Regions from separate parts of the Nonomuraea sp. LPB2021202275-12-8 genome, predicted to be linked through region 1. Evidence: riboswitches for the same ligand, from Rfam matches in the RefSeq annotation. Region 1 holds a riboswitch; the other holds the start of a gene.
What was found. A riboswitch is a leader RNA that binds a small molecule or an ion and turns the genes downstream of it on or off. The one in region 1 is predicted to bind glycine.
Positions count from the first base shown of each region.

Region 2: another riboswitch for glycine. It lies ahead of gcvP (aminomethyl-transferring glycine dehydrogenase); the one in region 1 lies ahead of gcvT (glycine cleavage system aminomethyltransferase GcvT).

Region 1 is NZ_JBAHWD010000009.1:106,911-122,117, forward strand. Features, by position in the region: gene V5E28_RS19165 (FadR/GntR family transcriptional regulator) at 1-362, opposite strand, end outside; gene V5E28_RS19170 (glutamine synthetase family protein) at 486-1,856, shown strand; gene V5E28_RS19175 (aldehyde dehydrogenase family protein) at 1,868-3,211, shown strand; gene V5E28_RS19180 (3-oxoacyl-ACP reductase) at 3,217-3,981, shown strand; gene V5E28_RS19185 (gamma-glutamyl-gamma-aminobutyrate hydrolase family protein) at 3,992-4,681, shown strand; glycine riboswitch at 4,791-4,888, shown strand; glycine riboswitch at 4,889-4,986, shown strand; gene gcvT (glycine cleavage system aminomethyltransferase GcvT) at 5,021-6,106, shown strand; gene gcvH (glycine cleavage system protein GcvH) at 6,103-6,492, shown strand; gene V5E28_RS19200 (L-serine ammonia-lyase) at 6,545-7,921, shown strand; gene V5E28_RS19205 (hypothetical protein) at 7,922-8,425, opposite strand; gene V5E28_RS19210 (DUF6286 domain-containing protein) at 8,422-9,021, opposite strand; gene V5E28_RS19215 (amino acid deaminase/aldolase) at 9,160-10,353, shown strand; gene V5E28_RS19220 (DUF3618 domain-containing protein) at 10,448-10,774, opposite strand; gene bcp (thioredoxin-dependent thiol peroxidase) at 10,922-11,395, shown strand; gene V5E28_RS19230 (HNH endonuclease signature motif containing protein) at 11,553-12,035, shown strand; tRNA gene V5E28_RS19235 (tRNA-Leu) at 12,026-12,098, shown strand; gene V5E28_RS19240 (2-hydroxyacid dehydrogenase) at 12,167-13,177, opposite strand; gene V5E28_RS19245 (hypothetical protein) at 13,226-13,618, opposite strand; gene V5E28_RS19250 (sensor histidine kinase) at 14,390-15,207, shown strand, end outside.
Region 2 is NZ_JBAHWD010000005.1:55,800-71,006, reverse strand. Features, by position in the region: gene V5E28_RS11230 (AMP-binding protein) at 1-571, shown strand, start outside; gene V5E28_RS11225 (hypothetical protein) at 617-928, shown strand; gene V5E28_RS11220 (sigma-70 family RNA polymerase sigma factor) at 1,095-2,426, shown strand; gene V5E28_RS11215 (hypothetical protein) at 2,812-2,949, shown strand; gene V5E28_RS11210 (AfsR/SARP family transcriptional regulator) at 3,028-6,111, shown strand; gene V5E28_RS11205 (hypothetical protein) at 6,118-6,516, opposite strand; gene V5E28_RS11200 (TetR/AcrR family transcriptional regulator C-terminal domain-containing protein) at 6,642-7,202, shown strand; gene V5E28_RS11195 (DUF5999 family protein) at 7,399-7,596, shown strand; gene V5E28_RS11190 (alpha/beta hydrolase family protein) at 7,699-8,292, opposite strand; gene V5E28_RS11185 (hypothetical protein) at 8,375-8,722, shown strand; gene V5E28_RS11180 (hypothetical protein) at 8,751-9,086, opposite strand; gene V5E28_RS11175 (tetratricopeptide repeat protein) at 9,240-10,259, opposite strand; gene gcvP (aminomethyl-transferring glycine dehydrogenase) at 10,510-13,341, opposite strand; glycine riboswitch at 13,505-13,597, opposite strand; gene V5E28_RS11165 (MerR family transcriptional regulator) at 13,616-14,236, opposite strand; gene V5E28_RS11160 (bifunctional nuclease family protein) at 14,385-14,855, opposite strand; gene ftsR (transcriptional regulator FtsR) at 14,962-15,207, opposite strand, start outside.

The DNA.
Region 1 (15,207 bases):
GCGGCGAGCACCTGGGCGGCACCGCACTCCACCGCCATCCGGAAGGTGAGCGCGTCGGCCAGGTCCGCCGCGCCCATGTCGGCCACGACCTTGCGCAGGTCGGCCGCGCCGGGGGTGGGCGGCACGTAGATGACGAACGCGCCGCCGTAGCGGCCGCGCCGTACGTCGAGATAGCCCGCTTCCTGCAGGGCTCGGATCGCATCGCGCAGGGTCACCCGGCTGATGCCGAGCTGGACGGCGAGCTCGCGCTCCGGGGGGAGTTTCTCGCCCGGCGCGACCACGCCGAGCTTGATCGCCTGGAGCAGCCGCTCCACGGTCTCCTCGAAGGCGTTTCCGGCCCGTACCGGCCGCAACACCGTCATCAAACGCGCCGACTCGTCCAACGTGTCCTCAGGTCTTGACAAGCGATCCCGGCATGCACATCAATGGTCTGAGACTAGCCCAATCAACTGGTAAGCGCGTCCAGCAAGATGGGAGCGACCTACGTGAGCGATCGATCCGGCGCCGGCTTCCTCACCGTCGAGGAGCTGCGGGACGAGGTGTCGCACGGACGGATCGACACGGTGCTGCTGGCGCTCGCGGACATGCAGGGCAGGCTCCAGGGCAAGCGGCTGTCGGCACGTTACTTCCTGGACGAGGTGCTGCACCACGGGTCCGAGGGGTGCAACTACCTGCTCGCGGTCGACGTGGACATGAACACGGTCGGCGGCTACGCGATGTCGTCCTGGGATCGGGGGTACGGGGACTTCGTGATGAAGCCGGACCTGCCGACGCTGCGCCGGGTGCCCTGGCAGGAGGGCACCGCCATGCTGATGGCCGACCTGGCGTGGGAGGGCGGCGCGGAGGTGGCCGCCTCGCCCCGGCAGATCCTGCGCCGCCAGCTCGCCCGGCTGGAGGAGCGCGGGCTGCGCGCGTACGTGGGCACCGAGCTGGAGTTCATCGTCTACGAGGACAGCTACGAGGAGGCGTGGAAACGCGCCTATCGCGACATGTCGCCCGCCAACCTCTACAACGTCGACTACTCACTCCTCGGCACGGCGCGCATCGAGCCGCTGCTGCGCCGGATCAGGCGCGAGATGGAAGGCGCCGGGCTCTACGTCGAGTCCGCCAAGGGCGAGTGCAACCTGGGGCAGCACGAGATCGCCTTCCGCTTCGACGAGGCGCTGAGGACCTGCGACAACCACTCCGTCTACAAGAACGGCGCCAAGGAGATCGCCGCCCAGGAGGGCAGGTCGATCACCTTCATGGCCAAGCCCAACCACCGCGAGGGCAACTCCTGCCACATCCACATCTCGCTGCGCGGCACGGGCGGCGACCTGGTCATGGCGGGCGACGGCCCGCACGGCATGTCCGAGCTCGGCAGCAGGTTCGTGGCCGGTCAGCTCGCCGCCATGCGCGAGTTCACCCTCATGTACGCGCCCAACATCAACTCCTACAAGCGCTTCGTGCCCGGCAGCTTCGCGCCCACGGCCGTCAAGTGGGGCGTGGACAACCGCACCTGCTCGCTGCGCCTGGTCGGCCACGGCCCCTCGCTGCGAGTCGAGAACCGGGTGCCGGGCGGCGACGTGAACCCCTACCTCGCGGTGGCGGCGCTGATCGCGGCCGGACTGCACGGCATCGACGGCGAGCTGGAGCTGGAGGAGGCGTTCGAGGGCAACGCCTACGCCTCGGGCGCCGAGACCGTGCCGCACACGCTGCGGGACGCGCTCGCGCTGTTCGAGGGGTCGAAGCTGGCCCGCGAGACGTTCGGCGACGAGGTGGTGGCGCACTACGCCAACAACGCCCGGGTCGAGCTGGAGGCCTTCGACGCGGCGGTGACGGACTGGGAGCTGTTCCGCGGCTTCGAGCGGATGTGAACGGACAGGCAATGAAGATCATCAATCCGGCCACGGAAGAGGTCGTCGCCGACGTCGAGTTCGCCGGCGTCGGCGAGGTGGACCGGGCCGTGGAGCGTGCCAGGAAGGCACAGGCGGCCTGGCGCGAGGTGGCTCCGGGAGACCGGGCGCGCCTGCTGCGCCGCTTCGCCGACCTGGTGGACGGCCACGGCGAGGAGCTGGCCCTGCTGGAGGTCGCCAACGCCGGTCACCCGATCGGCAACGCCCGCTGGGAGGCGGGCGCCGTCCGCGACGTCCTGCACTTCTACGCCGGAGCCCCGGAACGCAACCACGGCAAGCAGATCCCGGTGCCCGGCGGCGTGGACGTGACCTTCCAGGAGCCGCTGGGCGTCGTCGGCGTCATCGTGCCGTGGAACTTCCCGATGCTGATCATGTCGTGGGGCGTCGCACCGGCGCTCGCGGCGGGCAACACGGTGATCGTCAAGCCCGCCGAATGGACCCCGCTGACCGCGCTGAGGCTGGCCGAGCTGGCCCTGGCGGCGGGCCTCCCCGAGGGGGTGTTCCAGGTGCTGCCTGGAGCAGGGGAGGTCGCGGGAGCCCGCCTGGTCGAGCATCCGGACGTGGCGAAGATCGTGTTCACCGGCTCGACCGAGGTGGGCAAGGAGATCGCGGCCAAGGCCGCCGCCCAGGTCAAGCGGGTCACCCTCGAACTAGGCGGCAAGTCCGCAAATATCATCTTTGCGGACTCAGACCTGGAAAAGGCGGCGAAAGCCGCCCCCTATGCCGTCTTCGACAACTCCGGCCAGGACTGCTGCGCCCGATCCCGCATCCTCGTGCAGGCCGGCGCCTACGACGAGTTCCTCCAGCGGCTGTCGGAGGCGGTGCGCGGCATCCGCGTCGGAGACCCCCTCGACCCCGGCACCGAGATGGGCCCGCTGATCAGCGCCGAGCACCTGGACCGGGTCCGCGGCTTCGTCGACGAAGCCCCCTACCTCCAGGGCGCCTGCCCGCAGGGCAAGGGGTACTGGTTCCCGCCGACGGTGCTGACCTCGTCGGTCACGGACCGGGCGTTCACCGAGGAGATCTTCGGCCCGGTCGTGTCGGTGGTGCCGTTCGCCGACGAGGCGGAGGCGGTGCGCATCGCCAACGACACCCGCTACGGCCTGAGCGGCTCCATCTGGACCCGCGACATCGGCCGGGCGCTGCGCGTGGCCAGAGCCGTCGAAGCGGGCGCGCTCTCGGTGAACTCCAACTCGTCCGTCCGCTACTGGACCCCGTTCGGCGGCTTCAAGCAGTCGGGGCTCGGCCGCGAGCTCGGGCCCGACGCCCTGTCGGCGTTCACCGAGACCAAGAACGTCTTCATCTCATCGGAGTGAAACATATGCAGCGTTTGCAGGACCGCGTCGCCGTCATCACCGGCGCGGGCAGCGGCATCGGCCTGGCCACCGCGCACCGGTTCGCCCAGGAGGGCGCGAAGGTCGTCTGCGTGGACATCGACGAGGAATCGGGCACCAAGGCCGCGGCCGAGGTCGGCGGCCTGTTCGTCAGGGCGGACGTGACCAGCGAGGACGACGTCGAGCGGATGTACGCCACGGCGCTCGACAGCTACGGCAGCGTGGACATCGCCTTCAACAACGCGGGCATCTCCCCGCCGGACGACGACTCGATCCTGGAGACCGGCATCGACGCCTGGCGGCGCGTCCAGGAGGTGAACCTCACCAGCGTCTACCTCTGCTGCAAGCACGCCATCGGCCACATGCGCCGCCAGGGCAAGGGCTCCATCATCAACACCGCCTCCTTCGTGGCGGTCATGGGATCGGCGACCTCGCAGATCTCCTACACCGCCTCCAAGGGCGGGGTGCTGGCGATGTCGCGGGAGCTGGGCGTCCAGTTCGCCCGCGAGGGCATCCGGGTCAACGCCCTGTGCCCCGGGCCGGTCAACACGCCGCTGCTGCGGGAGCTGTTCGCCAAGGACCCCGAACGCGCCCAGCGCCGGCTGGTGCACGTGCCGGTCGGCCGCTTCGCCGAGGCGTCGGAGATCGCGGCCGCCGTCGCCTTCCTGGCCAGCGACGACGCGTCGTTCATCACCGCGTCGCAGTTCCTGGTGGACGGCGGGATCTCCGGCGCCTACGTGACACCGCTATGAGGAGACGACGATGAGGCGGCCGGTGATCGGCATCACGTCCTACGTCGAGCCGGCGCGGTTCACGGTCTGGGACATGACCGTCGCGCTGCTTCCGTACACCTACGTGGAGCAGGTGGTGCGGGCGGGCGGCCAGCCCGTGCTGCTGCCGCCGGCCGGCGAGCCGGCCGCGCTGACGGGACGGCTGGACGGGCTGATCCTGGCGGGCGGGGGCGACATCGATCCCGGCAGGTACGGCGAGCAGCCGCACGAGCGGACCGGCTACATCCGGAAATTTCGCGATGAGGCGGAGTTCGCGGTCCTTGAGGCGGCCCTCACGGCCGGGCTCCCCTACCTGGGCGTCTGCCGGGGCCTGCAGGTGCTGAACGTCGCCCTCGGCGGCAGCCTGCACCAGCACCTGCCGGACGTGGTCGGGCACGCCGGCCACTCCCCCGCACCCGGCGAGTTCGGCCACCTCCCGGTCCACCCCGTCCCCGGCAGCCGGGTCGCCAAGGCCCTCGGCGAGGATCCGGTGGAGGTGCCCCACTACCACCACCAGGCCGTCGACCGCCTGGCCCCGGGCCTGCGGGTGGCCGCCACGGCCGGCGACGGCACGATCGAGGCGTTGGAGCTGGACTCCCACCCCTTCACGATGGCCGTCCAATGGCATCCGGAGGCGGCCACCGACTGCGCCCTCTTCGAGGCCCTCGTGGCGGCCTGCTGACCCGGCCCCTCGGGACCGTACGCCCGCGGCATGGGGACGGACGCCGCGCTCGGCGTACCGGGGCGCGACAACACCCCCATGACGCCACTAGGCTTGCGGACATCACCGTCGAAACCGTGCGGGAGAGCGCCCTGACAGCCGGTCGGGGTCCCTGAAGGAGCAAGCCCTCCCCGCGAACCTCTCAAGGCAAAGGACCGCACGGACGAGGTGTCCTCTGGAAAGCAGGCCCGATGGGCCTCGCCGAAGGTGAAAGTCCGGTAAATCCCCGGGCGAAGCTCTCAGGCACCGACGACAGAGGGGGAGGATCCCGGCATCCGATCCTGTCCTGAGGTGCGACACATGTCCCGACCGACACCGTTGAAAGACGTACACGAGGCGCTGGGCGCCACGCTGACCGACTTCGCCGGCTGGCTCATGCCGCTGCGCTACGGCAGCGAATCCGCCGAGCACAACGCGGTCCGCCACGCGGCCGGGCTGTTCGACCTCTCGCACATGGGCGAGATCTTCCTGACCGGGCCGCAGGCTGCCGAGGCGCTGGACCACGCGCTGGTGGGCCACCTGTCGGCGCTGGCGGTCGGCCGGGCCCGCTACACCATGATCGTCAACGAGCGCGGCGGGGTGCTGGACGACCTCATCGTCTACCGGCTCGGGGACGAGGAGTTCATGGTGGTGGCCAACGCCTCAAACTACGAAATCGTCGGCACTGAGCTGAAAACTCGGGCTAAGTCGTACGACGTGGTGGTCGAGGATCGCTCGGACCAGTACTCGCTGATCGCCGTGCAGGGCCCGCGCGCGCAGGAGATCCTCGCCACGCTCACCGACGCGGACCTGGCCGGGCTCAAGTACTACGCCGGGCTGCCCGCCCAGGTCGACGGGCGGCAGGCGCTCATCGCCCGCACCGGTTACACCGGCGAGGACGGCTTCGAGCTCTTCGTGGCCAACCAGGACGCCGTGCCGCTCTGGGACGCGCTGATGGCGGCGGGCGAGCCGTACGAGCTCAAGCCCGCCGGGCTGTCGAGCCGCGACACGCTCAGGCTGGAGGCCGGCATGCCGTTGTACGGCAACGAGCTCGGCGTCGAGCTGACCCCGTTCGACGCGGGCCTGGGCAGAGTGGTGAAATTCGACAAGCCGGGCGACTTCGTCGGCAGGTCGGCGCTCGAGGCGGTAAAGGACACCCCGCCGCCGCGCCGGCTCGTCGGCCTGGTCGCACGCGGCCGCCGGGTGCCGCGCCACGGTTACCCGGTCACCAAGGACGGTGCCGTCGTCGGCGAGGTCACCAGTGGTGCGCCTTCCCAGACTCTGGGGAAGCCCATCGCGATGGCCTACGTGGACACCGGGGTCAATGAAGGTCTGGCCGTGGACATTCGGGGCAGCCATGAACCCATGGACCTGGTTGAGCTGCCCTTCTACAGGAGGAACAAGTGAGCAACATCCCTGAGGACCTGAGCTACACCAAGGAGCACGAGTGGGTGGCCGGTCTCGAGGACGGCCTCATCGCCACCGTCGGGATCACGGCCTTCGCCGCCGAGGCCCTGGGTGACGTCGTCTACGTGCAGCTTCCCGAGGTCGGCTCGACCGTTGAGTCAGGGGACTCCATCGGCGAGGTCGAGTCGACCAAGTCGGTGAGCGAGATCTACACCCCTGTCGGCGGCGAGGTGGTGGAGGTCAACCAGACCGTGGTGGACGACCCGTCGCTGGCCAACAGCGACCCTTACGGCGAGGGCTGGATGTTCCGGGTTCGCGTGGAAGGCGACGCGGAGGACCTGCTTTCGGCCGAGGAGTATTCGGCGCTCACCTCAGGCGAGTCCTGATCCGACCGTCGGGGCCCGGCAACGGGCCCCGGCCCTGCTGAAAGGCGCATCAATGGCGATCAGCGTCTTCGACCTGTTCAAGATCGGCATCGGCCCGTCCAGCTCCCACACAGGCGGTCCGATGGCCGCCGCGCACAAGTTCGCGCGCAGCCTGCACGACGACGGCCTGCTCGACCGTACGGCGCGCGTCGAGGTGATCCTGTACGGCTCGCTCGGCCTGACCGGCAAGGGCCACGGCAGCGACAAGGCCGTGCTGCTCGGCCTGTCGGGCGAGAAGCCCGAGCTGGTGGACGTCGACAGCATCGACGAGCGGCTGGCCGCCATGCGCGAGTCCGGCACGGTCAAGCTGTACGGCACCCGTGAGATCCCCTTCGTCGTCGGCCAGGACCTGGTCTTCGAACGGAAGATCTCGCTGCCCGAGCACCCGAACGGCATGCGCTTCACCGCTTCCTCCGACGACGGCGAGCCGCTGCGCGAGAAGGTCTACTTCTCGGTCGGCGGGGGCTTCGTCGTCGACGAGACGGCTACCGGCGCCGACCGCATCAAGCCGGACGACACGGTCCTGCCCTACCCCTTCACCTCCGCGGAAGAGCTGCTCAAGCACTGCTCGAACACCGGTCTGTCGATCTCCGCCCTGATGCTGGAGAACGAGAAGGCGTTCGGCCGCACCGAGGACGAGATCCGCGCCGCCATCCTCAACCTGTGGCAGGTCATGTCGGAGTGCGTCCGGCGGGGCATCGCCAAGGAGGGCGTCCTGCCCGGCGGCCTCAAGGTCAAGCGTCGCGCCAATCCCCTGCACCGCCGCCTCCAGACGGAGTCCGCCGAGAAGGACCCGCTGCAGGCGATGGACTGGGTCTCGCTGTTCGCCCTGGCGGTCAACGAGGAGAACGCCGCGGGCGGGCGCATCGTCACCGCTCCCACCAACGGCGCCGCCGGGATCATCCCCGCCGTCCTGACCTACTACTCCCGCTTCACCCCCAACGCCGACGACGACGGCGTGGTGCGCTTCTTCCTCACGGCGGCCGCCATCGGCGTGCTGTTCAAGGAGAACGCCTCCATCTCCGGCGCCGAGGTCGGCTGTCAGGGCGAGGTCGGCTCGGCCTGCTCGATGGCCTCCGCCGGTCTCACCGAGGTCCTCGGCGGCACGCCGGAGCAGGTGGAGAACGCCGCCGAGATCGGCATCGAGCACAACCTGGGCCTGACCTGCGACCCGATCGGCGGCCTGGTCCAGATTCCGTGCATCGAGCGCAACGCGGTCGCCTCCATCAAGGCCATCACCGCCGCCCGCATCGCCCTGCGCGGCGACGGCCGCCACCACGTCTCGCTGGACAAGGCCATCAAGACGATGCGCGACACCGGCCGCGACATGCTCGACAAGTACAAGGAGACCTCACGCGGCGGGCTGGCCGTCAACGTGATCGAGTGCTGATCAGCGGCGGACGTGGATGCGGACGACGGCGCCCAGGTCGTCGTCGCGGACCTCGCGCCGGATGCGGCTGACGATCTCACGGTCCAGCTTGGCCGCCACCGCCCCCACGTCCACCGTGGACGGGCAGGTCAGGCTGATGCGCAGGCATGCGGCCTCGCCGACGACCCGCACCGTCGCCCTGGCCAGCCCCTCGACGTCCTTCAGCCCGACGCAGAGCATGGCCGTGCCGGTGCCCGAGCGGGCGCCGAACCGGCCCCAGCCGAGGCTGAGCAGCAGCCACCGGAGCGTGACCAGGGCGAGCACCAGCATGGCCAGCGCCACCAGCCACAGCGCCCAGGGCTGCTCGGCGACGGCGATGGCGGCGCGCTCCGGCAGGACCTTGGCCCGTGGCGGCAGCCCATCCAGCTTGTCCTTGCCGCGTAGCCAGGCGTAACCGCCGGCGCCCAGCAGCACCGTGCCGACCACGGCCAGGCCGACGCGGTTGCCCGCATACTGCCTCATCACGCCCCTTTCCTGCGCAGCCGCACGACCACCTCGCCGGTCGCGAGCGTCCCCACCCCGGCCAGCCGATCGCCCACCGCGGTGCCGACCTGCCTGAGCATCGCGCCCGAGCTCTCCGGCCCGGTCACCACGGTGACCTCGATCCTTCGCCTGCGCAGCCGTACCTTCGCCTTCTCCACCCCGTCCACCTGCTGAGCGACGGCCCGCAGCGTACGGCGGAGCCCGGCGCGGGTGATCCCGACGACGATCAGCGGGTCGCTCGTCTCCACCGGCACCAGCCGGGAACGGCCCGGCACCAGGGCGAGCAGCAGCAGGGCGGCGCCCGCCCCCGCGACGGCCAGCGCGACAGGCGCCAGCTCGCTCCAGGAGGACTTCGACGCGAACGCGAGAGCCTGGTCGACCGGCACCCAGCCGAGCGGGCTGCCCAGCAGCGCCGACACGACCTCCGCGGTGGTCAGCCCGAGCGCGGCGGTCAGCACCGACGCGACGAACACCCCCGCCGGAGTGCGTGCCGGCCTGAGGGCCCGCTTGGATCTGCGGAGCGGGGAGTCCTGTGCGGCGACGGCCGCACCGGGCAGTATCTGCTGGAGCGTGGTCATCACAACGACCACAGGTACACGGGTCCGGCGGCCGCTCGACCGCACCCTCGCCGCCCGTTTGCTCGATCATTACGGGCCATCCGATCAATGTGAATCCGCCTCATATTCATTTGCCCGATATGCGGTTACGCTGCCGGTATGGACGACCGCCAGCGTTACGACAGGGCGACCGCCGCGCTCGAGCCCCCATTCGCGATCCTCGACCTGGAGGCTTTCCACGCCAACGCCGCCGCCCTGGTACGGCGCGCCGGCGGCAAGCCGATCCGGGTGGCGACCAAGTCGATCCGGTCACGCCCGCTGCTGGAACGCGTGCTGGCCATGGACGGGTTCGCGGGCCTGATGGCCTTCACCCTGCCGGAGGCGCTCTGGCTGGTGGAGCAGGGGTTCGGCGACATCCTGGTGGCCTATCCGACCGCCGACCGCCACGCCCTGGCCGAGCTCGCGGGCAGCGCGGAGGCCGCCGGGCGCATCACGCTGTCGGTGGACTCCGCCGATCAGCTGGCGTTCATGGACCACGCCCTGGCCGGAGTTCACCCCCGCCACGAGATCCGGATATCTATCGACATCGACGCCGGATTTGTAGCCTTCAACGGGAAATTCCGGGCGGGAGCACTCCGCTCCCCCATCCGCGACGCCGAACAGGCCGCCGACCTGGCCGCCGACATCGCCAAGCGCCCCGGCTACCGCGTCACCGGCCTGATGGCCTACGAAGCGCAGATCGCCGGAGTCGGCGACGCCCCCCAGACAGGCGCCGCCTACGCCCGCCTGATCAGGTTCATGCAGAACCTGTCGGCCAGAGAGCTCATCCTCCGACGCGGCCGCATCGTCAACGCCGTCCGCCAGTTCGCCGACCTGGAATTCGTCAACGGCGGCGGCACCGGCTCCATCGAACGCACCGTGCGCGAGAAGGCCATCACCGAGGTCGCCGCCGGATCAGGACTCTTCCACCCGCGCCTGTTCGACTTCTACAGCCGCTTCACCGGCCGGCCCGCCGCCCTGTTCGCCCTCCCGGTGGTCCGCCGCCCCTCCCCCACCACGGTCACCGTCCTCGGCGGCGGCTACCTCGCCTCCGGCGCCCCCGGCCCCAGCCGGCTCCCGCAGCCCTACCTGCCCGCCGGCCTGCGCTACACCCCCGACGAGGGCGCGGGCGAAGTGCAGACCCCCCTGCTCGGCCAGCCCGCCGAGGATCTCCGCGTGGGAGACCGGGTCTGGTTCAGGCACGCCAAAGCGGGCGAGATGTGCGAGCGCTTCGACACCCTCCACCTCGTCGAGGGCGACACCCTCACCGAATCCGTCCCCACCTACAGAGGCGAAGGCAAGACGTTCCTCTAGCGGGCCTCGCACCACGAACGCGTGACGACGTGCCTCCAACGGCGGCGTCGCACCACGAGCGAGGGACGTACCACAACGAACGCGGGACGTGCCTCTAACGGCGGCGACGGCGCCACAGCGCGATGGCGGCGCCGATCACCAGCACCGCGCCCACACCGATCAGCACCGGCGCCAGGTTGGGCGGCTCCTCGTCCCACAACCGCTCCGGGTCGTCGCCGAACTCCACCGGCCGCGACGTCATCCCCAGGGCGTCGCCCACCGAGATCGCCAGACTGCCGGCCCTGGACTTCACATCGGCCACCGTGCGCTCGGCCACGCGCTTGGGGCTCACCCGGTCGGCGATGGCGTCGACCGTCTGCGCCAACTCCGCTCGCGTCCGCGCGATCCGCCGCTCCAGCTCGTCGGGATCGGTGTCAGCCATGGCTCTCCTCTCGACCGCGCTCCTGGTCGTCCCCGCGTCGTCAAGCGGGCTCTGCCCGCCTCCGTCGTGATCAGTCTGTCAGGTCGGCGCACCGTACGGCACGGCGGGCGGCCAGGTAGGTTTTCCTGGAAAAACCCAGGAGGACCCATGACCGACACCAAGCTGGCCCCCGGCGACGCCGCACCCGATTTCACCCTGCCCACCGCCGACGGCGGCGAGGTCTCCCTCGACGCCTACCACGGCAAGCGGGTGATCCTCTATTTCTACCCCGCCGCGATGACTCCCGGCTGCACCAAGCAGGCGTGCGACTTCCGCGACAACCTCGGCCGGCTCACCGCCGAAGGCTTCGCCGTCCTCGGCGTGTCGAAGGACAAGCCCGCCAAGCTCGCCAAGTTCGCCGAACACGACTCGCTGACGTTCCCGCTGCTGTCGGATCCCGAGCTGGAAATCCACAAGGCGTACGGCGCCTACGGCACCAAGAAGCTCTACGGCAAGGAAGTCGTGGGCGTCATCCGCTCCACCTTCGTCATCGACGCCGACGGCAAGATCGAGCAGGCCCTCTACAACGTGAAGGCCACCGGACACGTGGCGAGCCTGAAGAAGAAGCTCGGCCTGTCCTGAGCCCGGCTGGGGCCCTCCTGTGAGGGCCCCAGGGCTCTCGGCTCCTCATTCCAAGGGTCGGAAACATTTCGGAATGGAGAAATGTCCCCGTAGCGGGGCCGTTGGCCGAATTGGCGGGGCAGCGCTAACTGTCAGCGGGCCTTTCTAACCTTGCGTCATGGCCGCTTACCAGAAGTACAGCCAGGAGCTGCTCGCCGAGGCCGCGTCCGGTTCGCGCAGTGTCGCCGACGTGCTGCGCTATCTGGGGATCCGATGGACCGGCGGGAGCCACGCCCACATCAGCCGCCGCCTGAAACACTTCGGCATCGACACCTCACACTTCGTGGGGCGTGCGCACGGCAAGGGCAGACGCTCCCCCGCACTCCGGCCCTACCAGGACATTCTCATCCTCCGCCCGCCGGGTTCGATACGGGAGAAGGCTCCGGCGCTCCGGCGCGCCCTGCGTGATGCCGGGCTTTCGTACGCGTGCGCAGCCTGTAAGATTGACGGCACGTGGCAGGGCAAGTCGCTAACTCTCCATGTCGACCATATCAACGGCGATTGGCTCGACAATCGAATGGAGAATTTGCGCTTCCTCTGCCCCAACTGTCATTCCCAAACAGCGAATTTCGCAGGCAAGGGAAAGACGAAGGGGTCGTAGCCCAATGGCAGAGGCGCAGTCTTTAGGTGGCTGTTAGTGTGGGTTCGAATCCCACCGGCCCTACATTTGGTAGGCGAGCATCGCGATAGTTCAGGCAGTCGTTGATGCGAAGGTCGTGGAGACCGGCCGGCTCAGGAAACCAGATTGTCCGGGCGCTTGCCCGATGCGAACTGGCCGATCTGGGTGGCCGCCACCTGCCAGGCGCGGTCGTCGGCCTCGGGGACGTCACCTGCCACGTGCGGGGTGATCAGGACGCCCGGCGAACGCCACAGCGGGTTGTCCGCCGGCAGGGGCTCGGGCTCGGTGACGTCGAGGATGGCGCGCAGTCGGCCTGATTGGGTCTCGGCGAGCAGGGCCATGGTGTCGACGACGGGGCCGCGGGCCGCGTTGATGAGGATCGCGCCGTCTCGCATCCTGCTCAGGAAGTCCTTGCCGGCCAGGTGGTGGGTGGCGTCGGTGAGGGGAACCATGAGGGCCACGACGTCGTGCTCGGGCAGCAGGCTCGGGAGGTCGTCCATGGCGCGGATGTCCTGGCGGGCGTGGCGGGCGACCATGGTGACGTGGGCGCCGAAGGGCTCCAGGCGGGCGCGGAGCAGGGTGCCGAGGTCGCCCGCGCCGAGGATGAGCACCTTCTTGCCCGACAGGCTTTCGGTCGCGCGGGGCTTCCAGCGGCCCGTCTCCTGGTCGGCGGCGTAGGCCGGGATGCCGCGGTAGAAGGCCAGCAGGGCGGCGGCCGCCCACTCCGCCACCGCGATCCCGTGCGCGCCCCGGGCGTTGGACAGGGCGACGCGGTCGGGCAGGCGGCCGGTCCACTGGTCGGTGCCGGCGCTGAGGGTCTGGACCAGGCGCAGTGACGGGAGCTCGTCGATGAGGGCCAGCAGGCGATCCACCGGTCGTGAGGGGACGACCATGACCTCGGCCTCGGCCGCCTCCTCGGGCAGGGACGCGGTGACGTCGTAGCGGATGGGACGGACGCCTGCCACGGTCGACAGGGCCGCGAGACCGCGCTCGTTCGGCACGAGCGCCACCATGTCACGCGCCCGTTCGGCCATGGCGGTGTCACGTGTCCCGGTGACCACGTCGCGGTCACCGGGCTCGACGCCCGCGGCATGGTCATGTGGATTTATGTTGCGCTCAGGCATGCTTTCCCCCGGTTTCGACTGCCAGCATCATGCCACTTAGGCCGGAACCTAACCCGTGCGGGTGGGGAACGGGCTGATGGTGGGCATCGGCTTGGGGGGCGAGATCGAGGGCCGGGTACTGGGCGGGGGCACCGGATAGGGGTACGGGCCCTGGAAATGGCAGTAGGTGCCGCCGGGGGCCGGGCGGCACTCCTGATAGCCGGGGACGGGGTAGCCGGGGACGGGGACGGGGTAGCCGGGGAGGCCGCGATGACGTTCCCAGCCGGACTGCTCCCAGTTGCCGTAGTGGGCACGAGCGGTGAAGCCTCCGATCAGCATCACCGCACCGCCGCCCAGCAGGCCGCCGATGATGAGGCCGATCAGGCCCGCGCCGATGATCTGGGCCGGCTTCTGACGGACGAAGTCCCGGAAGGACCCCGAGCCTGACGGCCGTGGTCCCACCCAGCCTGGAGCCGCGCCCGCAGCACCATGTGCCGGTCCCGGCCCACCATGTGCGGATCCCGGCCCACCAGGAGCCGCACCTTCAGCACCATGGTCCGAACCCGGCCCACCATGACCCGCCCCCGCAGCACCATGGACCGAACCCGGCGCTATGTAGGTCGGGCCTCCCGCCGTGCGCCCACTCTCCGCAGGGGCCGGCGACGCGTGCGCCGTACGGGTGTCGTACGGGGGAACGTCGTGGGGCGGAGCGCCTGAGGGAGCATCGCCCGCGGGGATGTCACGCGGAGGGAGGTCGCGGGGCGGAACGCCTGTGGCGTCATCCCCTGCGGGGAGATCCCTCGAAGGATCGCCGCTGGGAGGAGTGTCCTGAGAGGTGGCGTCCCTTGGAGGGACGTCTTCCGGGGAGGCGTCACCCGGGGGAACGTCCCGGGAGGTGGTGTCCCTCGGTGGGAGGTCCGGTGGCGGGACGTCGTGGGCGGGGTCCGGTGACGGAGGGCTCTGTAAGGTCTGCGTGTCGTCGAACGCGGTGCGGGACGCCTCCGTGGCGCCCTCCTCGCGAATCGGGTCGCCCGGCGCACCTTCTCCGCCGCGCGACCCGCCATCGCGATCATGATCCGCCATCACGATCTCCCTTTACTCGCCCCCCAGAGGGCGCTCCCGAGAACAAGATTGCCGTAAGACCCGTAAGACCCGTGTAAGACCAGGGTCGTACGCGAAACTTCCACCTCAAGGCTGACCCGAACGCTGCCCGTCGATACGTATCGTGTGGATGTGTTCGGCAGGGTACGCGCGTGGTCCACGCGCCACGGAAAGCTGATGGACGCCCTGCGGGTGACTCCTCTGGCTCTGCTGTGCCTGTTGCCGATCGTCCCACACGTGACCGGTGCGCCGGCAGGCCCGCCGCTGGATGTGCCGCGCTACCTGGGGCTGAGCGTGCTGCTGCTGTTGCCGCTGCTGTGGCGGGGGCGGCCGCTGATCGCGTTCGCGCTCGTCTCAGCGATCAGTTTCGGGCAGTGGGTGGCGCAGGTCGATGTGGTGCCCGCCAATCTGGCGGTGCTGGTGGCGCTGTGGGCGGTGGCCCATCGTTGCTCGTTCCGCTGGGCGTTGACCGCCGTGCTGGTGGCCGAGCTCGGGGTGTTCCTGGCGCTGGTGCAGTGGGACACGCCCACGTTCGGGATGTTCTTCAGCGGTTCGATCTTCGTGGTGACGGTCTGGCTGGCGGGCCTTTATGCCAACACGCGCAGGCGCTATCTGGAGAGCCTGGAGGAGCGGGCCGAGCGCGCCGAGCTCGAGCGCGACCAGCAGGCCAGGATGGCGGCCGCCGCCGAGCGCGCCAGGATCGCCAGGGAGCTGCACGACGTGGTGGCGCACAATGTGAGCGTGATGGTGGTGCAGGCCGACGGCGCCGGCTATGCCATCGACGGCGATCCCGAGCAGGCGCGGCTGGCGGTGCGCAACATCTCCAAGACCGGGCGTGAGGCGCTCGCCGAGATGCGCAGGCTGGTCGGGGTGCTGCGGGAGGCCGAGGGGGGCGGCACCGACTACACCCCGCAACCTGGCCTGGCGCAGCTGGAGGAGCTGGTGCGGGG
Region 2 (15,207 bases), on a different contig from region 1:
GCTCCTCGCCGAGGCCGGGGCTCTCGGCGCCACGGTGGTCACCACGTACGGGATGAGCGAGACCAGCGGCGGGTGCGTGTACGACGGCCGCCCCCTCGACCGTGTGGATCTCAGGATCGGCGAGGACGGCCGGATCCGCGTGGCCGGGCCGGTGCTGTTCTCCGGCTACCGCTTCGGCGGGGAGACGCCGTCGGACGACGGCTGGTTCGTCACCTCCGACCTCGGCGAGCTGTCCGGGGGCAGGCTGCGCGTGCTGGGCAGGGCCGACGACGTGATCAACACCGGCGGCGAGAAGGTGGTGGCCGCCACCGTGGCCGCCGTGCTCGGCACCCACCCGGAGATCGCCGAGGTGGCGGTGGTGGGCCGGCCGGACCCCGAATGGGGCGAGGCGGTGGTCGCCGTCGCGGTCCCCGCCGACCCGGCGAGCCCGCCCACGCTCTCCCAGCTCCGCGCCTACTGCGCCGACCGGCTGCCGCCCTTCGCCGCGCCGCGCGAGCTGCGCCTGATGCCCCGCCTGCCGCTCCTGCCTAACGGCAAAACCGATCTTCTGCGGCTAAAGTCCGGAACCTGATGCGTTGCTGGATGCGTCATAGTAAGGGAGAAGGAGGGAGCCTTCATGAACCAGACCCGCAAGATGTGGGTGTCCGCGGCGGCTGTCGGCGTGATTCTCGTCGGCGGCGTCACTGTCGCGGCCGCCGCCTCGGCGGGCAGGCTCGACCAGGTCCGGCAGACCAGAGCAGTGGTGGAGAAGGCGACCCCGTCCAGCCCGCTTCCGACCCCCGACCCGACCGAGGGCATCGTGGTGACCACCGAGGTCAATCCCGACCCGGACGAGGTCACCGGCTACTGGACCGACGAGCGCCTGGAGGAGGCGCAGCCGATGCCCATGCCCGAGGTCAAGCCGGGCGAGCTCGAACTGGCCGAGTAGAACGACGGAGCAGGCCCTATCAAGAGGGTTGCGCCCTTTTTCCACCTCGCGGGAACAAATGGCGATTGATGGCGTTATTGATACTGGTGAGTAGTGCGGCCTGAGCCGGTCGCCCCACCACAAACCCGCCCAGATCGCTTTCGCTCCGTATGGAGGAGGTGTCCTCATGCCCCGAACCGCCGTGGCGACCCCACCCGCAACCCTCGAGCAGCTGATTGACCGAGGGCGAGCTCAGGGTCACCTTTCTCTCGCGGAGCTGCGCGACGCGTTCGCCCAGGCTGGGATCAGCCCGGCCCAGGGCCGTTCGATCCTGCGCGAGCTCACCGACGCCGGGGTGAGCCTGGCCTCGGAGGAAGAGCCCTCGCCAGGCGACTCCGCCCAGAAGAAGAAGTCTGTGACCAAGCGCTCCACCAAGAAGGCCTCGCGTACCGAGACTACCGACTCGGCGACCGCGAAAGCAAAAACCAAGACCACGACCGCCGACGGCGACGAGGAAGGCCCCGACGACCTCGCGCTGGAGATCTCCGCGGAGGTGGCGGAGGAGGTCGAGGCCGAGAACGAGCCGCTCGACCTGGACGACAACCAGTCCGTCATGGGCGACTCGGTGCACACCTACCTCAAGTCCATCGGCCGCCGCACCCTGCTCACCGCCGCGCAGGAGGTGGAGCTGGCCAGGCGGATCGAGGCCGGCCTGTACGCCGAGTACAAGCTGGAGACCGCGACCGGCCTGTCCGCCGCCCGGCGCGAGGACCTGCGGCTGGTGGTGGAGGACGGCAGAGCCGCCAAGGACCACATGCTGGAGGCCAACCTCCGGCTGGTCGTGTCGGTGGCCAAGAAGTACACCGACCGCGGCATGTCCCTGCTGGACGTCGTCCAGGAAGGCAACCTGGGCCTGATCCGGGCCGTGGAGAAGTTCGACTACACCAAGGGCTTCAAGTTCTCCACCTACGCCATGTGGTGGATCCGCCAGGCCATCCAGCGCGGCTTCGCCGACTCGGCGCGCACCATCCGCCTGCCGGTGCACGTACTGGAGATGCTCTCGAAGCTGTCGCGCATCGAGCGCGACATGCACCAGCGGCTGGGCCGCGAGCCCACGCCCGAGGAGCTCGCCGTCGAGCTGGACAAGACCCCCGACCAGATCGAGGAACTGCTGCGCACCAGCCGCCAGCCCATCTCGCTGAACGCGACGATCGGCGAGGACGGCGAGACCACGATCGGCGACCTCATCGAGGACGTCGACTCGCCGGAGGCCTCGGAGATCGTCGACCGCCAGCTGCTGGGCGACCAGCTGCGAGGCGTGCTGCGGAACCTGTCGCCGCGCGAGGCGAAGATCATGGCGCTCCGTTTCGGCCTGGTCGACGGCAAGCCGCACACGCTCGACGAGATCGGCAAGCACATGGGACTGACCCGCGAGCGCATCCGCCAGCTCGAGAAGGAGTCGCTGTCCAAGCTGCGCCACCCGAGCAACACCCGCCCGCTGCTCGACTGGGCCAGCTGACCGCCCCTCCACACCCGCGCCCATGCGCAGGCCCCGGCCGCCGGGCCGGGGCCTGCGCATGCCGGAGGCTGCCCGTGGGGATCGGGCCGGGCGGGAAAGACGGAGCGCATGCTCACCCGCAGCCCGCGCTCCGCGATCATGGCCACCGTCGGCGCGCTCCCCGGCCGCTCTACCCCCGTATGAGAGCCGGCCGGACACCGCTCCTCGGATGTCCACGAAGACCTCCGTACACCACCCAAGGTGACACGGGCCGCTTGCAGCGGACGCGCCGATCACCGCGCGCGCGGGCGGCTCGTTGACGGGCCGGCGCCCCCGCTGCAAACGAAATGAAATCCGTCCCTGGCACGATCGACCCGACCTCGCACGATCGTCCACGGGGGCAGACATGATCAAACGCTTCACCGGCGTCGTACTCATCGCTCTGGCCGCGGGTCTGGGGACCGCCGCCGTCGCCCACGCCGAGCCGCCACCGATCGACTGCAACTTCGAATGGGGAACGCCGCCGCCTCTCTCCTGCCTGTGAACACGCTGGTCCACCTGGTGCCGACGGGGCCGACCGCGTAGATTCAAGTGATCTGCGGCTTATCTGTCGGAGGCCAGTGTGGCGGACCGCATTCCGGACGTCTCCGCCGACTTCCGCATGCTCGGGCCGCTGGAGGCGCACGCGGACGGCCTCCAGCTGGTCCTGCCGGGCCGCCACGTGCGGTGGCTGCTCGGCGCGCTGCTCCTCGACGCCCCTGAACGGGTGACCGAAAACCAGTTATTGGCCAGGGTCTGGGGTCCGCAGGGCGGCAGCACCGCCGCGCTGCGCACGGCGGCCTCCCGGCTGCGCGCGTGGCTGCACGATCAGGCAGGGCTCCAGGACGTCGTCCGGTTCACCGGCGGCGGCTACCGGCTGGCCCTGCCCGCCCTGTGGGTCGACGCCGGGCGCTTCCAGGCCCGCCTGGCCGCGGCCCGGCTGCATGACGACCCGATCCCGCTGCTGGGCGAGGCCCTGGCCCTGTGGCGGGGCGGCGTGCTCGCCGACGCGCCCGAATGGCTGCGCACCGACCCCGCGGCGCTCCAGCTCGACCAGGAGCGGCTCTCGTGCGCGCGCGCCCTCGCCGACCTGGCGCTCTCCTCCGGCAGGGCGCCGGAGGTGCTGGCCATGGTGGAGGCCGTGGCGGCGCGCTTCCCCTACGACGAGTCGATCCAGGCCCGCCTGCTGAGCCTGCTGGGCGCGTGCGGGCGCAGGGCCGAGGCGCTGCACCGCTTCGAGTCGATCAGGCGGCGGCTGGCCGCCGACCTCGGCGTCGATCCCTCTCCCCTGCTCAGGGACGCGCACACGGCACTGCTGCGGGACCCGCCGGAGCGGCGGTCCGCCGTCCCCGCACCGGCCGCGCCCGCCTCGGCACCCTGCCTGCTGCCGCCCGACATCGCCGACTTCACCGGACGCACGGCGGAGGCCGAGCTGCTGACCCGGGTGCTGCTCGACGGCGAGGGCACCGCGCTGCCGGTGGCCGCCGTGTCGGGGCGCGCCGGCGTCGGCAAGACCGCACTCGTCGTCCACGTCTCCCACCTGCTGCGCGGCGGCTTCCCCGACGGCCAGCTGTACGTGAACCTGCGCGGCAGCCACGCCGAGCCGACCGACCCCAGCGAGGCGCTGGGCAGATTCCTGCGGGCGCTCGGCGCCGGTGCCGCCGACATCCCCGCCAGCCTGGACGAGCGGGCCGAGCTCTTCCGCGGGCTGCTGGCCCATCGGCGCCTGCTGGTGCTGCTGGACGACGCCGCCGACCCCGGCCAGGTGGAGCCGCTGCTGCCGGGCGTGCCCACCTGCGGGGTGCTGGTCACCAGCAGGAAACGGCTCACCCCGCTGGCGGGCGCGCGCGACGTCCAACTCGACGTGCTGGACCCTGAGCAGGCCGTCGCGCTGCTCGCCAGGATCGCCGGCGCCGGGCGCGTGCACACCGAGGAGGAGACCGCCCACCGCCTGGCCGCTCTCGCCGGCCATCTGCCGCTCGCGCTGCGCGTCGCCGGGGCCAGGCTGGCGGCCAAGTCCCACTGGAGCGTGGGTCAGCTCGCCTCCCGGCTGGCCGACGAGCGCCGCCGCCTGGACGAGCTGGCGTTCGGGCAGCTCGACGTGCGGGCCAGCCTCACGCTCACCTACCACGCGCTGGAACCCGCCGCCCGCCGGGCGCTGCACGCCCTGAGCCTCCTCGACGCGCCGGACTTCGCCGCCTGGGCGGCCGCGGCGCTGCTCGACTGCTCCCAGTCCGAGGCGGAGGACGCGGTCGAGGAGCTGGTCGACGCCCAGCTCCTCGACGTGGAGGGCGGCGCGGGCCGCGGGCTGCCGCGCTACCGCTTCCACGACCTCGTCCGCATCTACGCCAGGGAGCGCGCGGAGACGACGCTGAGGCCGCAGGAGCACGCCGATGCCCTGGCCCGCGCCTGCGGCGCGTGGCTCTACCTGGCCGAGCACGCCTACCGGGGCGTCTACGGCGGCGACTACCAGATGGTGCACGGCGACGCGCCCCGCTGGATCCCCGACGGCGGCGTCCAGGATTCGGTGGCGGCCGACCCGCTGAGCTGGCTGGAGTCCGAGCGGCTCGCCCTCGTGGCCACCACCGGCCAGGCGATCAGGACGGGCCGGGTCGAGCTCGCCTGGGACCTCGCGGGGACCTGCTCGCCCATGTTCACCATCCGCGACCACACGCAGGAGCCCTCGCAGACGCTGTCGTCCGTCCTGGCGGCCACCCGCCACGACCAGCTGGGCCAGGCCGTGGTGCTCTTCAGGCTCGGCCTGCTCCGCGCCGACCAGGAACGCTACGACGACGCCGGAGACTGCTTCGAGCGGTCGCTGCGACTGTTCGGCGAGCTCGGGCACCGTCACGGCCACGCCCTGGCCCTGTCCTACGCCGCCGCGCTGGACCAGTATCTGGGCAATTCTGACCTGGCGCTGCGCCGCCTGAACGAGGCTCTGGACGGGCTGCGGGAGGCCGGGGACCACGGCGGGGAGGCGTACTGCCTGCGCAACATCGGCCAGATCCACCTGGAGTCGGGCGACTTCCCCAACGCGCACGCCTACCTCGGCGAGGCGCTGGCCATCAGCGAGCGCAGCGGCTCCCCCAGGAACGGCGCCCAGGCCCTCTTCTGGCTCGGCACCCTCCAGCTCCGCCAGGGCCGCCTGGAGGCCGCCGAAGCCGCCTTCGGCCAGGTGCTGACCACGGCCAGCGACATCGGCGACGCGACCGGCCAGGCGATGGGCCTGCTGGGGCTCGGCGAGGTCCGCACCCGCCTGGGAGCACACGACGACGCCATCAGGGCGCTGCTGGACGCCCTGGAGATCGGGCAGGCCATACCGTCGCGGCGGATCCAGATCAGAGCCCTGCACGCGCTCGGCCGGGCCGCACACGAGTGCGACCGCGACCACCTGCGCGGGCAGGAGCATACCCAGCACGACCAGGGACGCGCGCAGCCGAACGCCTACGGCTACGGGCAGGCGGTGCGGTGGCTGGAGGAGGCGGCCTGCCTCGCCGGGGAACTGGGAGTGCGCGCGCAGGCCGCCCGGGTCCTGCGCACGCTCGGCGAGGTCCATCAGACGGCCGGCCACGCCACGGCGGCGGGCGCGGCCTGGCGGGAGGCTCTCACCCTCTTCGAAGCCCTGGGCAGCCCGGAGGCCGCCCAGGTCAAACTCGCGCTCGGCTGAGCGCGCTCACCGGGCGGCGGGCAGCGGCCGCGGCACGCGCGGGATGCCCCACAGCCGGTTGTCCTCGCGCAGCGTGCGCAGCCGATCCACCTCGGCGGTCCACATGGCGCCCTTGGGGGTGGCCTTCGCCTTGCGGCGGGCGATGCGGTCGTCATAGGCCTTCACGCCGAACGTGGCCCGCTGCCCCGCCTCCGCCGCGCGCAACGCCTCGGTCAGCGCCCTGTCGAACGCCTGCCCCGCGGCCAGCAGCTCCACCTCGTCCGCGTCGGCGGCCCGCAGGTCCCGCAGGGTCCGCTCTGCCTGCCGCGCCTTGTCCAGCAGCTCGGGGATGCTCTTGGAGATCTCCAGATCCGCGTGGAAGCGGACCTCGGCCTCGCGGCTCACCCGCGGACGGAAAAACGCCATCGACTCTGCCCTTCAAGCTGTCGGCTCTTACCAGCGACAAGGGTACGCCGAGACGCGCCACGCCCAGTAACCGGATCCGCGCGAGTTATCCGGTCCCGGCGCCTTTACATAGTAAGATGATCACCATGCCCGCCAAGCGACCACCCGTCCCCCTCTCCCGCGAGCGCATCATCGAGGCCGCGCTGCACATCGCCGACAGCCAGGGCCTGCGCCGGCTGACGATGCGCAGGCTCGGCGACGCCCTCCAAGTGGAGGCCATGGCCATCTACCACCACCTGCCCAGGGGCAAGGAGGCGCTGATGGACGCCCTGGCCGAGCACGTCACCGCCGTCCGCGTGGAGCAGGCGGCCACCTGGCAGGAGACGGCCAGGGCCTGGTGCCGGGCCAGCCGGGAGGTGCTGCGCGAGCATCCCGGCGTGCTCGCGCTCGCCCTGACCAAACCGCCCAAGGGCGGCACCGCCCTGGCCATCGGCGAGCAGATCGAGCAGCTCGCGGACGCGGGCCTGCCGGACGCGCGCGACGCCGTGCGGTCGCTGCGGGCGTTCGTCTTCGGCAGCGTCGCGGTCGAGGTGCAGCAGTCGGGATGGGCCGACCCGGAGGTCGACGAGTGGACCCGGCGCGACGAGCGGGCCGACGCCGACTTCGAGCGAGGACTCGAAGCTTTGCTCCGAGGCTTGGAAACGTAGTGTGCGTGTCGAGCTTGGACCGTTATCCTGCATAAGGCACGCTGTGTCGAAGGTCACACGCTCGGGGCATCCTCCTCTAACAGTCCTAACGGGCTATGTCGGAACGTGTGACATACACCGCACACTTGCTGAAACTGAACCCGAGCCGCTCCCACCCCTCTTCCGGGAGCACCCACGAGATATCGGAGGCACGCCGATGTGCCCGCACGACCCGGTCTGTCCGTCTGCCGAGGCGCCCGACCGCGAGGCCGCACGCACCCTGGCCTGCCACCCCGAGCAGGGGTGGAGCCTGCTGTGCAACGGCGTAGTCCTGTTCGAGGACACCGGGGAGCTCCTGCCCGGCGGCACCGCCATCGCCCCGCACCGCCCCGACCCCCTGGTCGGCGCGGCCTGACACACGATCGGCGGCCATAGCCGGCAGCGGGGCCGATCACGCACCCCCGCGTGCGTCGGTGGCGTCACGCGCCGCCACCTTCCACGGGACGGCGAGCCCCCGCTACTTCCTGTAGCGCGTCAGCCAGTCGGCCACCACCTCGCCCACCCGGGCGGGGTTCTTTTTCAGGTCGTGCCCCTCCCCCGGCAGCACCACCAACCGCGCGGCGTCCGCCGGATCGGGAATCCCGAACGGGTCCCTGTCCCCGCTGACCACCAGCACGTCCACGCCGGCGCCGCGCAGCTCCTCCGCCCTGGAACGTTCCGGCTTGCCCGGCGGATGCAGCGGGAAGGCGAGCGCCACCACGGACACCGCGCCCACCGTCCCGGCCGTCCGGCAGGCGACCCGCGCCCCGTTGCTCCGCCCACCCTGCACCAGCGGCACATCCGGCCACCGCGCGCGCAACTGGTCCACCACGACCAGCCACGCCTCGTCCTGCCTGGCCGCCACCCCCGGCGCCCGCGCCCCGGCCACCCTGAACGCCTGCGTCACCCTGGCCACGCTCGCGCCCACGCCGAGCGCCGCGTCCCGCACCGCCACGAGATCGGGCGCGTCCACTCCCCCGGCGGACCCGTGGGTGAGCACCAGCAGCAGCCGGGCCCGCTCCACCTCGTCGACCTCGACCCGCGCGGCCCCCCGAGGAGTCATGATCTCCATGGCAGCACCGTACCTGGGGATGAGTCGAAGATGGCCCTCAGGTGGGATGACGGCGTGCCCGCGAGCATGGAGGATTACCCGTATGCCAGACACGAGTCCCTTGCGCGAGGACCTGCAGGCCACCTTGGCCGCCCGCCGCGACCTCGGCCCCGAGTATGAGTCCGCCCTGGTCGACTCTCTGGTCGAGCGCCTTGACGCCACCATCGCCGCCCGGGTCCACGCCGAGCTCCAGATGCGCGGCGCCGTGCCCCCCAAGCAGAAGAGCAGCGGCAACGCCATGATCCCCATCGCGCTGGGCTCGATGGGCATCGGCATCCCGTTGACGGCGGTCGCGGCGGGCACCGCCGGCGTGGTGGGCCTGATGATCGCCTGGGTCTCCATCATCGTGATCAATGTGGCGGCCGCCACGGCCATCATGCGCCGCCCGTAGCACAGCGCGCCACCGGCTGGCCGTGGCGTCAGCCCGCGCCGCCGTCAGGCGCTCCCCGCATGCCGTCCGCGTCGACCCGCACGCTCGCCACCCTGGCATAGCGGATGACGAGCCGTTCGGAGTGCTTCCACGGGTTCGGTTCGAGACGCAGTTCCAGGTCAAGCGGACCGCCGGTCAGGGACAGGCCGCCGAAGTCGAGATCCTTGACGCACCGGGGACCGAAGAAGTCGTAGTGGTCCGGGTCGCGGGCGAACGCCTCCGCACCGGCGGGCAGTCGCGGGCCCAGCTCGGGCAGCTTGTCCAGATAGGCGCTCGGGTCGTGCATCAGCGCGCCGTCCCGCCACTCGACCACGACGAATTCCACGTACCCTTCCTCTCCGGCCACGCCGGCCGGCTCTCCGCTCGCTCACCGTCATGCCACCCACGCCCCGGGACACCGCGACAGACACAGCGACAGACACAGCGACAGACTCCGGCAGGACCGGTGAGGCGCTCGCCCGCGCGCGCTCGCCTGGGGTCAGGCGCCCCGGCCGTAGCGCAGGCGCACCTCTGACGCGAGCGTCTCGTCCTCGTGGTCCAGGCCGTACGCCCACACGTGGTCGGCGTCGTCGGCGCGGCCTCGCAGCGGGAGGGTGCGGGCCAGCAGTTCGATGGCGAGGGCGCTGGTCTGCGGCTCGCCGCCGTCCTCCACCGCGCCGGCGAACTCCGCGCAGGCCAGCTCCAGGTGCGCGATGCCGAGTTGGACGCGCAGCCGGGCGGCGTGGTCACCCGAGGCGTCCTCGAGCGCGTCCAGCAGCACCTCCGCCGCCTCCCCCGGCTCACCGCGCTCCATCAGCAAGTCGGCGAGCTGCTGAGTGGCGTGCACGCGGAGGTCCGCGCCCTCGTGCCCGCCGTCCGCAGGCCCTGCCGCGCCGCCGCCGATCGGCTGTCCCGTTCCTCCATCCGCGGCCCTGCCGATCCGGCCGTCCGCGGCTGCGCCCGTGCCACCCGTGCCACCCGTGCCACCCGTGCCGCCCTGGCCACCCTGGCCACCCTGGCCGCCGTCCCGGAGGGGGCCGCCGTCGGCGTCCCTGCCGCCTCCCTGCTGGGCGTCCATCAGGTGGCCGGCGTCGATGGCGGCGCGGAGCGCGGCCTCGGCCTCGTCGTAGTCTCCGGTCTCGGTGGCGAGCCTGGCGAGCGCGAGGTGGGCGAGGGGGACGTAGGCGGGTGTGCCGACCCCCAGCACGGCCTGCCACGCGGCCCTGGCCTGGCCGTAACGGCCTTCGCGCTCGAAGCCCTGCGCCAGGTGGCAGGCCGCCTGCGCGGCGAACTCGGGGTGGCCGGTGGCCAGCGCGGTCCTGGCGGCGGCGCGGGCGCCCTCGACGTCGCCGCGCTGGTCGAGGACGACTGCGAGGCCGACGGCGGCCTGTGCCACGTCGGGACCGCCCGGTGCGGAGGCCACCTTGGCGAGTATGGTGGCCGCGCCGTCGAGGTCACCGTCTTCGGCCAGGCGGCGGGCGGTGTCGAGGGGCGGGGTCTCCAGCTCTGAGGACGTCAAGAGAGCTCCTTCGGCGACGATCGCCCCGAGCCTAACGACTTCTGGCGATCATGTCTGCTCACTTGCGCCCGTAGGAATGACAGGGTCACCTTTGGCCGGTACTGATGGCGTTCGTGGTGGATTCGGAAACGCGCGTGGCCCCCGCCCGGCGGGGGCCGCGCGCAGCGCACCTCATGGGTCCGCGCCCGCACGTTGGAGACCCAGCCCCCTCGCGCGACGACACGCACGGGGGCCGGGCCCCGGTCGCGGGTCAGTCCTCGTACGCCTCCAGCGGCGGGCAGGAGCACACCAGGTTGCGGTCGCCGTACGCCTGGTCGATGCGGCGCACCGGCACCCAGTACTTGCCGTCGCGCAGCGAGGGCACCGGGTAGCCGGCCTCGGTGCGCGAGTACGGGTGGGACCACTCGTCCGCGGTGAGCGCCTCCGCGGTGTGGGGGGCGTTACGCAGCGGGTTGTCCGTCTGGTCGTAGTCGCCGGAGCCCACCTTCGCGATCTCGCCACGAATGGCGATCATCGCATCGGCGAACCGGTCCAGCTCGGCCAGGTCCTCGCTCTCCGTCGGCTCGATCATGAGCGTGCCCGCGACCGGGAACGACATGGTCGGCGCGTGGAAACCGTAGTCGATGAGCCGCTTGGCCACGTCGTCGACGGTGACGCCGGTCTCCTTGGTGATCTGCCGCAGGTCGACGATGCACTCGTGGGCGACGAGCCCGCCCCGCCCGGTGTAGAGGACGGGGTAGTGCGGGGCCAGGCGGCGCGCCAGGTAGTTGGCCGACAGGATGGCCTGCTCGGTGGCCGCGGTGAGGCCGTCGGCGCCCATCATCCTGATGTACGCCCAGGAGATCGGCAGGATCCCGGCCGAGCCGTACGGGGCGGCCGAGACGGGACCGACCGGCGTGCCGTCGCGCAGCGGGTGGCCCGGCAGGTAGGCGGCGAGGTGGGCGCGGACCGCGACGGGGCCGACGCCGGGCCCGCCGCCGCCGTGCGGGATGCAGAACGTCTTGTGCAGGTTCAGGTGGGACACGTCGGCGCCGAACTCGCCCGGCTTGGCCAGCCCGACCAGCGCGTTGAGGTTGGCCCCGTCGACGTACACCTGGCCGCCGGCGTCGTGCACCTTGGCGCAGACCTCGGTGACGGTCTCCTCGTAGACGCCGTGCGTGGAGGGGTAGGTCACCATGATGGCGGCCAGCCGGTCACGGTGCTTGGCGATCTTGGCGTCGAGGTCGGAGAGGTCCACGTTGCCGTCGGAGTCGCAGGCCACGACCACGACCCGCATGCCGGCCATGACGGCGCTGGCGGCGTTGGTGCCGTGTGCCGAGGACGGGATGAGGCAGACGTCGCGCTCGCTGTCACCGCGGTCGCGGTGGTAGGCGCGGATGGCGAGCAGCCCGGCGAACTCGCCCTGCGAGCCCGCGTTCGGCTGGATGGAGACCGCGTCGTAGCCGGTGACCTCGGCGAGCCAGCCTTCCAGCGTCTCGATGAGCTCGACGTAGCCGGCCGCCTGCGCCTCGGGGGCGTAGGGGTGGATGGCGGCGAACTCCGGCCAGGTGATGGGCTCCATCTCGGTGGTCGCGTTCAGCTTCATCGTGCAGGAGCCGAGCGGGATCATCGACCGGTCGAGCGCGATGTCCTTGTCCTGGAGCTTGCGCAGGTAGCGCAGCATCGCCGTCTCGGAGTGGTGGCTGTGGAAGACCGGGTGGGTCAGGTAGGCCGACTCGCGCGCCAGCGAGGCGGGCAGCGCGTCGTGCACGCGCGGGTCGTCGAGAGCGACCTCGGCGACGCCGAAGGCGCCCCACACGGCGGCCAGCTCGGCCGCGCCGGTCTTCTCGTCGCAGGCGACGGAGACATGGTCGGCGTCGGCCTGCCAGACGTTGACGCCCCGCTCGGCGGCGGCGGCGACGATCTCGGCCGCCCTGCCGGGCACGCGGGCCAGGACCGTGTCGAAGAACTCCTGGTGGACGACCTCCACGCCGCCCTGGCGCAGGCCCTCGGCCAGGGCCGCGGCGTGCCGGTGCACGCGTGCGGCGATGCGGCGCAGCCCCTCGGGCCCGTGGTAGACGGCGTACATGCCGGCGATCACGGCCAGCAGGACCTGGGCGGTGCAGATGTTGCTGGTGGCCTTCTCGCGGCGGATGTGCTGCTCGCGGGTCTGCAGGGCGAGGCGGTAGGCCGGGTCTCCGTCGACGTCGACGGACACGCCCACCAGACGGCCGGGCATCTGCCGCTGCAGGCCCTCACGTACGGACATGTAGGCGGCGTGCGGGCCGCCGAAGCCGAACGGCACGCCGAACCGCTGCGAGGAGCCGATGGCGATGTCGGCACCGAGCTCGCCGGGGGCGGCGACCAGCGTGAGCGCGAGCAGGTCGGCGGCGGCCACGACGAGCGCGCCGGCCGCGTGCGCCCGCTCGGCGACGGCGCGGAAGTCGCGCAGCCCGCCGGAGGCGCCCGGATACTGTACGAGCACGCCGAAGCACTCGGGCAGTTCGCCGGCCAGGTCGCTCTCCACGAGCGTGATGCCGAGCGGTTCGGCGCGGGTGGCCAGCACCGCCTTCGTCTGCGGCAGCGTGTCGGCGTCGACCACGAACACCGCGCTCTTGCTCTTACCGGCCCGCCGGGCCAGCGTCATCGCCTCGGCCGCGGCGGTGCTCTCGTCGAGCAGCGAGGCGCCCGCGACGGGCAGGCCTGTGAGGTCGGACACCACGGTCTGGAAGTTGAGCAGCGCCTCCAGCCGGCCCTGGGAGATCTCCGGCTGGTACGGCGTGTAGGCGGTGTACCAGCCCGGGTTCTCCAGCAGGTTGCGGCGGATGACCGCGGGCGTGACGGTGTCGTGGTAGCCCAGGCCGATCATGGAGGTGAGCACCTGGTTGCGGTCGGCCAGGGCGCGCAGCTCGGCGATGGCCTCGACCTCGCTCGCGGCGGCGGGCAGTTTCAGGCGGTCCTTGGCCCTGATCGCCTCCGGGACGGCCACGGCCACCAGATCCGCCACGGACTCGAAGCCCACGGTTTCGAGCATGCGCTGCTGCTCGCTCTGGGACGGCCCGATGTGCCGGGTCGAGAACGGGGGTGGTGACAGGTCGGTCATGGAGATGCCTCCCGAGGCTATGGAGACCGGCGCAGGGCGCGGGCGAATGCCGGATCTCCCCCTCTGTCACCGCGCGCTGTCTCGCGACCTGAGAGCTTCACCCCGAGGGGCTTGCACCGTCGGTGAGGTGCGCCTGGCGGGCGCACCTGCTTTCCAGAGTTGCCTCACCCGAGCGGTACAGGATGCCTGAGAGATTCCGGGGAGGGTTGCTCCTTCGGCGCCCCGGGCCTGCCGGGGACTCTCCCGCACGGGGTCGTCAGCATGTCCTAGATTACTACCCAATGCGGCGCGCGCGACGCCGCTGGGCCAGCTCGTCAGCGGGGTGATCGGCCGGGACGGTGTCCGCGACCGCCGCCCGTTCCCCCGGCAGCTCCGCGAGGGATCCCTCGACCTCGCGCCAGACCCGGCCGAGCGCGATGCCGAACACGCCCTGGCCACCCTGGAGGAGGTCTATCACTTCGTCCGCCGAGGTGCACTCGTAAACGCTCACGCCGTCGCTCATCAGCGTGATCTGCGCGAGGTCGGCGACCCCGCGATCACGGAGATGCTGCACGGCCGTGCGGATCTGCTGAAGGGAGACCCCGGTGTCCAGCAGCCGCTTGACGACCTTGAGCACCAGGATGTCGCGGAAACTGTAGAGGCGTTGGGAGCCCGATCCTTGCGCTGCTCTTATCGTGGGCTCGACCAGGCCGGTGCGTGCCCAGTAGTCAAGCTGCCTGTAGGTGATGCCGGCCGCCGCGCACGCCGTCGGGCCACGGTATCCGATGTCGTCCGGCAGCTTCGCAGGCTGCTCGTCGAAGAGCAGACCCTGCTCTCCGGCACGCTGCCGCGCGCTCTCACGCCGCACCGGATCTTCCTGGCCGGCCGTCTTTCCCTCGCCGCTGCTGACCGCCACGCGGACCTCCGGCTTTCTCTCATCCCGTGGCCTGATCTGGGGGTTCGTAAAAAGGCGACCACGGGTTTCACTTGCACCGTAGGACCGTGACCATGCTCAGTCAACGATCCGGCTCGGCGCGTCGTGAAGCGTAAATGCACTGAAATACCTACCCCGCCCTGCCAAAGTCTTCGGGAGAGATCGTGTCAAGGAACTCCCTGAACTTCTCCACCTCGTCCTCCTGGTCGTCGGGGATGATCACTCCGGCCTCCTGGACGACCTCCTCGCTGGCGAAGATGCGGGCCCCGGTGCGCAACGCGAGCGCGATGGAGTCCGAGGGCCTGGCACTCACCTCGACGCCGTTGGAGAAGACCAGGTCGGCGAAGAAGATGCCGTCGCGCAGCGCGACGATGTTGACGGCGCGCAGCCCCACGCCCAGTGCGCTCAGCACGTCTCTGAACAGGTCGTGCGTCAGGGGCCTCGGCGGCGGCTCCTCCGCCTGGGCCAGGGCGATGGCCGTCGCTTCGGTCATGCCGATCCAGATGGGCAGGAACCGTTCCCCGTGTGCCTCCTTGAGCAAGACGATCGGCTGATTTGTGGGCATTTCTACGCGAACACCCACGACCTCCATCTGCAACACGGGCTGCTCCATATTCGACTGGCCGGCGACCCGGCACAGCTCATAGCTGGTCCGCTTCTGCAATTCAACGTAACACCCGGGGGGCCCTGAATGTCCCTCGGGCCGCTCATCGCCCGAGAACACTGCGCACGCCCGTGCGCAGCAGAGCCGCGTGCAGGTCGAGCAGCAGAGCGGACAGCTCTCTGGCGACCTCGTCGGCCTCGCCGATCGCGCCGGGCGCCCGCCGTTTCAGGATGGGCGCCACCGTCTGCTCGACCAGGCCCGCCTCCCGCTCGGCGGCCGCCTTGACGGCCCGCAGGTGGCGGGCGTGCAGCCCGAAGCGGGCCAGCGCGCCGACGCTGCGCGCCACCTT